2 regions of the Stenotrophomonas forensis genome follow, and region 1 is predicted to be linked to the other one. Evidence: predicted binding sites of a transcription regulator. Region 1 holds the regulator's gene; the other holds the start of a gene.

Region 1 (3,899 bases):
CCACCGGCCGCACCCTGGACAGCGCCGACGAGATCGTACCGACCCGCGGCAGCACCGGCTTCGCCGCCACGCTGGCACGCGCCGCCGTCAATGAACCGGCGCTGCCGGAACAGATCTTCGCCCCGTTCGCCGAAGCCATCGTCGCGCCGGCCAACCGCGCCCGCTTCCTGATCGACCCGCCGCACGAGGCGCATCACGAAAGCCCGGCGCCGGCCGTACAGCCACCGCCGCTGCCGACCGCTGCCGTGGCCGACATGCAGCCTGGCATCGCCGCCAGCGAACCGGCAGCGGTGGACGCCGACGCCGAAGCCAGCCCGGCCCCGGTGCTGGCCCCGGCGCCGACGCTGACGGTGGTCGCCCCGGACGACGCCGAGATCCGCCAGCTGCGCCAGGAAGTGGCCGGCATGCGCCAGGTGATCGAGCGCGAGATGAACCGCTTCACCGACGAGCGCCTGCGCGGCTGCCCGGTACGTGCCACCGCGCTGGACCTGATGGACGAATACGGCTTCGACGCCGGCCTGGCCCGCGACGTGGCCATGCAGATCCCGCTGGAGACCGAAGCGCACCGTGGCCGCGGCCTGATGCTGGGGCTGATCTCGCGCAAGCTGCCGATCGCTCCGGTCGACCCGCTGGAAGAAGGCGGCGTGATCGCCCTGGTCGGCCCGACCGGCGCCGGCAAGACCACCACCATCGCCAAGCTCGCCTCGCGCTTCGCCGAGAAGCACGCCCCGCGTGACGTCGCCCTGGTGACCACCGACACCACCCGCATCGGCGCCCGCGAGCAGTTGTACGGCTACGGCCGCCAGCTCGGCATCGCCGTGCACGAGGCCAACAGCGGCACCGACCTGGACCAGCTGCTGGAACGCCTGAAGGACTACAAGCTGGTGCTGATCGACACCGCAGGCCTGGGCCCGCGCGACCGTGCACTGGCCGCCCAGCTGCAGTGGCTGCGCGCCGCCCGCCAGGTCCGCACCCTGCTGGTGCTGCCAGCCAACACCAGCTTCGGCGACATGGACGAGGTGGTCCGGCGCTTCGGCGCCGCCAACCTGCAGGGGCTGGTACTGAGCAAGCTGGACGAGACCGGCCGCTTCGGCAACGCCCTGTCGGTGGCCGTCGACCACGCCCTGCCGATCACCTGGGTGACCGATGGCCAGGACGTTCCGGAGGACCTGCACCGGGCCAGCGCAGCCAATCTTGTACTTCGCCTTGAAGATTTGCGCCGAGCGGCCGATATGCCCTGCAACCCGGAGTTGAACCATGCCGTCGCGTGAGTACGCCAAGCTGACCAAGACCTTCCCGCTGTCGGCCACCCGCAGCGAGCCGCTCGGCCCTGTGCGCACCATTGCCGTCACCGGCGGCAAGGGCGGCGTGGGCAAGACCAACGTCTCGGCCAACCTGGCCGTGGCACTGGCCGGCATGGGCAAGCGCACGCTGCTGCTGGACGCCGACCTCGGCCTGGCCAACATCGACGTGATCCTGGGGCTGAACCCCACCTTCACGCTGGCCGACCTGGTCGCCGGCCGCTGCTCGCTGGAAGACGTCATCGTCGAAGGCCCGAACGGCGTGCTGGTGGTCCCGGCCGCGTCCGGCCGCCGCCACATGGCCGAGCTGGCCCCGGCCGAGCATGTCGGCCTGGTCAACGTGTTCTCCGAACTGGAACGCGAGCTGGACATCATGGTGGTGGACACCGCCGCCGGCATCACCGACGGCGTGCTGACCTTCTGCCAGGCCGCGCAGGACACCGTGGTGGTGGTCTGCGACGAGCCGGCCTCGATCACCGACGCCTACGCACTGATCAAGGTGCTGTCGCGCGAACGCGGCGTGGACCGCATCCAGGTGGTGGCCAACATGGTGCGCGACCCCAACGAAGGCCGCGTGCTGTACGAGAAGCTGACCCGCGTCTGCGAGAAATTCCTCGCCGATGTCTCGCTGAACTACCTGGGCTGCGTGCCGCAGGATGACTGGCTGCGCCTGTCGGTGCAGCGCCAGCAGCCGGTGGTGAAGGCCTACCCGTCCAGCCCGGCGGCGCTGGCGATCACCGAGATCGCCCGCCGCACCGCACGCTGGCAGGCGCCGACCGAACCGCGCGGCGGCGTCGAGTTCTTCCTCGAACGCATCCTCAAGCAACGTGGGGTGGCGGCATGAAAGGCGCAGCCCAGTACCGGGAGGTCCAGCGCTCGGCCGCCAACGAGGTGATCGCCCAGCACTCGGACCTGGTGCGGCGCATCGCCCACCACCTTGCCGCGCGCCTGCCGGCCAGCGTCGAAGTCGACGACCTGATCCAGGCCGGCATGATGGGCCTGATCGAGGCCTCGCGCAGCTACGACGCCGACCAGGGCGCCTCGTTCGAGACCTACGCCTCGATCCGCATCCGCGGTTCGATGATCGATGAGATCCGGCGGGGCGACTGGGTGCCGCGCTCGGTGCACCGCCGCGCCCGCGACGCCGCCGCCACCATCCGCCGGCTCGAACAGAGCAGTGGCCGTGCCGCCAGCGCCACCGAAGTGGCCGCCGCAATGGAGATGCCGCTGCCCGAGTACCTGCGGCTGATGGAAGATGCCGCACGCGGCCAGGTGCTGAGCCTGGAGTCGCGCATCGAGGACCAGGGCGAGCTGGACACCGTAGCGCAGGGCGGCCCGACCCCCCAGCAGGTGCTGGAGCGCGGCGAGTTCGGCCGCGAGCTGGGCAAGGCCATCGGCCATCTGCCCGAGCGCGAACAGCTGGTGCTCTCGCTCTATTACGAGCAGGAACTGAACCTGAAGGAGATCGGCGCGGTGCTCGGCGTGAGCGAGTCGCGGGTCTGCCAGATCCACGGCCAGGCCGTGCTGCGGCTGCGTGGCCGGCTGAAAATCTTCGAGGCGGCGGACGCCGGCCTGGAAGAATGAACATCCCCGAGGCGGCTGCCCCCGGCCGCCCGGAATGAACAACAAAGGAACTCTGCTTTGAACAAGAACATGCGCATCCTGATCGTCGACGACTTCTCGACCATGCGTCGAATCGTCAAGAACCTGCTGGGCGATCTGGGCTTCACCAATACCGCCGAAGCCGAGGACGGGCATGCTGCGCTGTCGCTGCTGCAGAGCCAGCCGTTCGATTTCGTGGTCACCGACTGGAACATGCCGGTGATGACCGGCATCGAGCTGCTCAAGGCGATCCGTGCCGATGCCAAGCTGAAGACCCTGCCGGTGCTGATGGTCACCGCCGAAGCCAAGCGCGAGCAGATCATCGAAGCCGCCCAGAGCGGCGTGAACGGCTACATCATCAAGCCGTTCACCGCGCAGACCCTGGAAGAAAAGCTGGGCAAGATCTTCGAACGCCTGGCGGCCAGCGCCTGATGGACACCACGGTCGACAAGAACGCCCTCGCCCTGCGCCTGCAGGAAGCCCTGGACGCACTGGAGTCCGGTGACGAGGCCGCCTGGCGGCAGCGCATCGACGGACTGGTCGCGCTGCGCACGCAGCCGATGATGAGCGGCCTTTCGCGGCTGGCCCGCGAACTGGGACAGGCGCTGGGTGAACTGCCGACCGTACCCAGCGAAGCCGGTGAGCTGGATGACGCCTGCGCGCGCCTGGACCACGTGGTGGCAATGACCGAACAGGCCACGCACCGCACCCTCGACCTGGCCGAGGAATGCCGCAGCCTGACCGAACAACTACGCGCCGAAGGCCTGCAGCCGGGCCAGGACGCGCAGCTTGAGCGCATCCGCCACAACCTCACCGAGATCGCCCTGACCCAGAGCTACCAGGACCTGACCGGGCAGATCATCCGTCGCGTGGTCGGCATCGTTCGCCGCGTGCACGAAGGCTTCGGCGCGCTCGGCCTGCCGCCGGAACAGCATCGCACCGACCCGGAACTGGCCGGGCCGGCACTGAAGGGACTGGACCGCCACGCGGTCTCGC
Region 2 (3,899 bases), 1.2 Mb from region 1:
CCATCGTCGGCGGGCGCAACATCGGCGAGGAATACTTCAGTGCACGCGACGATGTGAACTTCCAGGATCTTGACCTGGTGGTGGCCGGACCGGCCGTGCAGCAGGCCAACCGGATCTTCGACGATTACTGGAACAGCAGCACGGCCATTCCGATTTCCGCGCTGGCCTCCTACAGCGATGAACAGCTGCGGCAACTCGTGCGGCAGTCGGACCTGGATGCGCTGCATGCCAGGGCGCAGCCCTACCTGCAACGCGTGGCCGCATCGCGCGGCCTGCAGCGGCCTACGCCGGAGCCCCTGCACTGGAGCGCGAACGTGCGCATCGCCTCCGATCCGCCGATGAAGCATCGCGACGATGATCGCCGCCACTGGCTGGTCAATACGCTCAGCGACGAGCTGGCAACCACCCGTCGCAGCGCACTGCTGATCTCGCCCTACTTCGTGCCAGGCAGCGATGGCGTGGAGGGCCTTTCGGGACTGGCCGCGCGCGGCGCCCAGGTGGGCGTGGTCACCAATTCGCTGGCCGCCAACGACGTGGCTGCGGTGCACGGCGGCTACATGGGCTACCGCGTACCCCTGCTGAAGGCTGGCGTGCAGCTGTACGAACTGAAGGCACACGGCCAGCCGGATACCAGCCTGTTCGGCAGCAGCGGCGCCAGCCTGCATACCAAGGCATTCGTGGTCGACGACCGCCGCGGCTTCGTCGGCTCGTTCAACCTCGATCCGCGCTCGGCCTACCTCAATACCGAGATGGGAGTGCTGTTCGACGATCCGGTGCTGGGTGCGCAGCTGCGCGACGAGTACCTGCGCCTGGCCAGCCCTGCGCACAGCTGGTGGCTGGCCCTGGGACACGACGATGCGCTGCGCTGGCTGGAGCGGCAACCGCCGCCGCACTGGGTGGAGGCCGAACCCGGGGCGAGCCTGGGCAAGCGCTGGACCGCACGGGTGATCAGCTGGCTGCCGGTGGAATCGCAGCTGTAGCGCTCAGGGCGACGGCGATGCCTGTTCCTGCCCGGCCTCATCGCGCGTTTCCACACTGCGCCCGTGCAGGCGCCGCCAGATCCAGCGCAGGGTATGCGGCGGTGCCGACGGCAGTTGTTCAAGCAGGGCCAGCATGCGGTTCTGGCTGGCATGCCCGTGCCTGCACAGCAGGCTGGCAGCCGCAGCGGCGCTGGCCAGGCGCAGGCTGTCGGCCAGCGGTCCGTCCGCTTCCGGTGCCAGAGCCTGGTGCACCGGTTCGGGCAATTCCCAGGCCGCCGCCACGCGCTGGGCCAGTGGCAACGACCACTGCTGCAGCAGCTGCAGGGCCAGGGCCGGCTCCACGGTTTCGCCGCGCGCCTGCGCTTCCTGCAGCAGCTGGCGCATCACCAGCGCCGCGCCGAGCCCCTGCACCAGGCCCAGCCACTGGGCGGCGAAAGCATCGCCGAAGGTGACCGTGCGTGCGTGGTCGGCGGCCGCGCGCGAGGCCAGCAACGCATGCTCCCAGATGATCGTGCTGAACTGCGGGAACACCTCGCACTGCACCTGCATCACCGGCTGCACCAGCACCGCGCTGATGATCTGGCGCACGCCTTCGGTGCCGACCAGGGTCACCGCCCGCTGCAGGCTTTCCACAGGCCGCTCGTGCACCTTGTACGCCGGGCTGTTGGCAATGCGCAGCAGGTTGCCGGTCAGCACCGGGTCCTGGCCGATGATCGCCGCCATCACCCGCGCCGAGGCCGCGTCGTCGTTGACGGTCTGGATCAGCTGCGGCAACAGCTGCGGACGCCGGGGCAGGTGCCGGGCCGCCCAGTCGCGATCCTGCAGCGCGCGTGCCACCGCCTCGCCCAGCGCCGGGTCCTGGACCGGCGCGGGTTCGCCGGCCAGCCGCGGATACAGCGCCAGCGCATGCAGGCCGCGCTGCAGGTGCGCCGCGATCTCACTTGGTGGCAGCGCCTCGCCCTGCAGGCTGGCCGCAGCGGCGGCCACCGCCTGCCGCGATGCTGCGGCCAACCGCGACGGCGCCGCCCCGGTCGAGCGCGCCAGCCACGCGCGCAGCGATCGCCACCAGGCCGGCGTCATCGCCGCCCGCCCTGTCGTTGTGCTGCCTTTGCCGTCACTGACCGTCCTGCCTCTTCACACGAATCCGGCGACCCGCCGTCGTCGCAGCATCGGCCGCGCTTTCATCTTCTTTAACCGGGCGTCCGCCGATGTCGACGGCAGCGGCCGGAGGAATGGACTAGAATGGCGCCGCGCGACCCGTCCCCCTGCACCGACGACGTCGCTTTTTTTGTTTTTGGGACCCTACCGTTCACTGGCCGTTCGCCGCAGTTCGCCGCTGTTCGCGCCATCGGAGATGCCATGCTATTCGAAACCCTCGCCACCACCGGCCATGAACAGGTGGTGTTCTGCCACAACCACGATGCCGGGCTGAAGGCGATCATCGCCATCCACAACACCACCCTGGGCCCGGCCCTGGGCGGCGTGCGCATGCGCCCCTACGCCAGCACCGACGAGGCGCTGGCCGACGTGCTGCGGTTGAGCCGGACGATGACCTACAAGAATGCGCTGGCCGGCCTCAATGTCGGTGGCGGCAAGGCGGTGATCATCGGCGACCCCAAGGTGGACAAGACCGAGGTGCTGTTCCGCGCCTTCGGCCGTTACGTCGATTCGCTGGGCGGGCGCTACATCACCGCCGAGGACGTCGGTACCGACGTCAACGACATGGAGAACATCTACCTGGAGAGCCAGTTCGTGACCGGCGTTCACCAGGTCCATGGCGGCTCCGGCGATCCCGCCCCCTTCACCGCCTACGGTGCGCTGCAGGCGCTGATGGCGGCGATGCGCTTCAAGTTCGGGCATGAAGAAGTGGGCAAGACCAGCATCGCGGTGCAGGGCCTGGGCCACATCGGCATGGAGCTGGTGAAGCTGCTGCGCGACCGCGGCGCCAAGCTGTATGTCACCGATCTGGACAGCAGCCTGGTCGATCGTGCGGTCAGCGATTTCGGCGCCGAAGCGGTCAAGCCGGACGAGATCCACGAGGTCAACGCCGATGTGTTCGCGCCGTGCGCGCTGGAAGGCGCGATCAATGCCGATACCCTGCCGCGGATCAAGGCGAAGATCATCTGTGGCACCGCCAACAACCAGCTGTCGAGCCTGGAAATCGGCGACGAGCTGCATGCGCGCGGCATCCTGTATGCACCGGACTACGCCGTCAACGCCGGTGGCGTGATGAACGTTTCGCTGGAGATCGACGGCTACAACCGCGAACGCGCGATGCGCCTGATCCGCAGCATCTACCACAACCTCACCCGCATCTTCGAACTGTCGCAGCGCGAGAACATCGCGCCGCAGCGTGCCGCCGACCGCATCGCCGAAAGCCGCATCCTGTCGATCGGCAAGCTGAAGATGCCGCTGGGCCGCAGCACCCCGCGCCTGGGCAACCTGCGCGGCGGCTGAGCCTGCGGGGGTCGCGCCGGGCCTGGGCCCCGGCGCGACCGATCACTCAGAACCCGGTGCTGTAGCGCAGGGCCGCCTGCCGTGCGCCTTCGCCACCGACACGCTGGTCGAAGCCCAGGCTCAGGCGGCCATTGCGGCCCCACCACGATTCCAGTGCCACGCCGAACAGCGCACTTCCGCGCGACGTGTTCCAGCCCGCCAGTGGCGCCCAGGCATCGACGCCGACGAAACTGGCCTGCCAATCCACATCGGCACCATCGAGCCGCTGCTGCCACTCGGCATGACCGCGCAGCGTCCATCGCCCCCATCCACGCTCACCGCGCACACCGGCCAGCATCTGGCTGCGCTGCACGCGGTTGGCATCGCCACGCAGGCCGAAGCCGAAACCACCCAGCTCCTGGAAGGCGCCGGTCTCCACACGCGTGGTGCTGGCGCCGAGGTAAGGCGTCAGCGACGCACCGG

The links. Region 1 encodes FliA, which starts transcription of late flagellar genes. Its sites were predicted from a motif close to TAAAGTTTNNCNNNCNNNGGCCGATAA; they were not measured.
Region 2: the regulator FliA is predicted to act here: its motif matches at 2,147-2,173, upstream of K5L94_RS16415 (HDOD domain-containing protein).

The regions. Positions count from the first base shown of each region.
Region 1 is NZ_CP082270.1:2,329,636-2,333,534, reverse strand. Features, by position in the region: gene flhF (flagellar biosynthesis GTPase FlhF) at 1-1,271, shown strand, start outside; gene K5L94_RS10975 (MinD/ParA family ATP-binding protein) at 1,258-2,145, shown strand; gene K5L94_RS10970 (RNA polymerase sigma factor FliA) at 2,142-2,885, shown strand; gene cheY (chemotaxis response regulator CheY) at 2,943-3,335, shown strand; gene K5L94_RS10960 (protein phosphatase CheZ) at 3,335-3,899, shown strand, end outside.
Region 2 is NZ_CP082270.1:3,533,606-3,537,504, forward strand. Features, by position in the region: gene K5L94_RS16410 (phospholipase D family protein) at 1-980, shown strand, start outside; gene K5L94_RS16415 (HDOD domain-containing protein) at 984-2,060, opposite strand; gene K5L94_RS16420 (Glu/Leu/Phe/Val dehydrogenase dimerization domain-containing protein) at 2,340-3,437, shown strand; gene K5L94_RS16425 (autotransporter serine protease) at 3,484-3,899, opposite strand, start outside.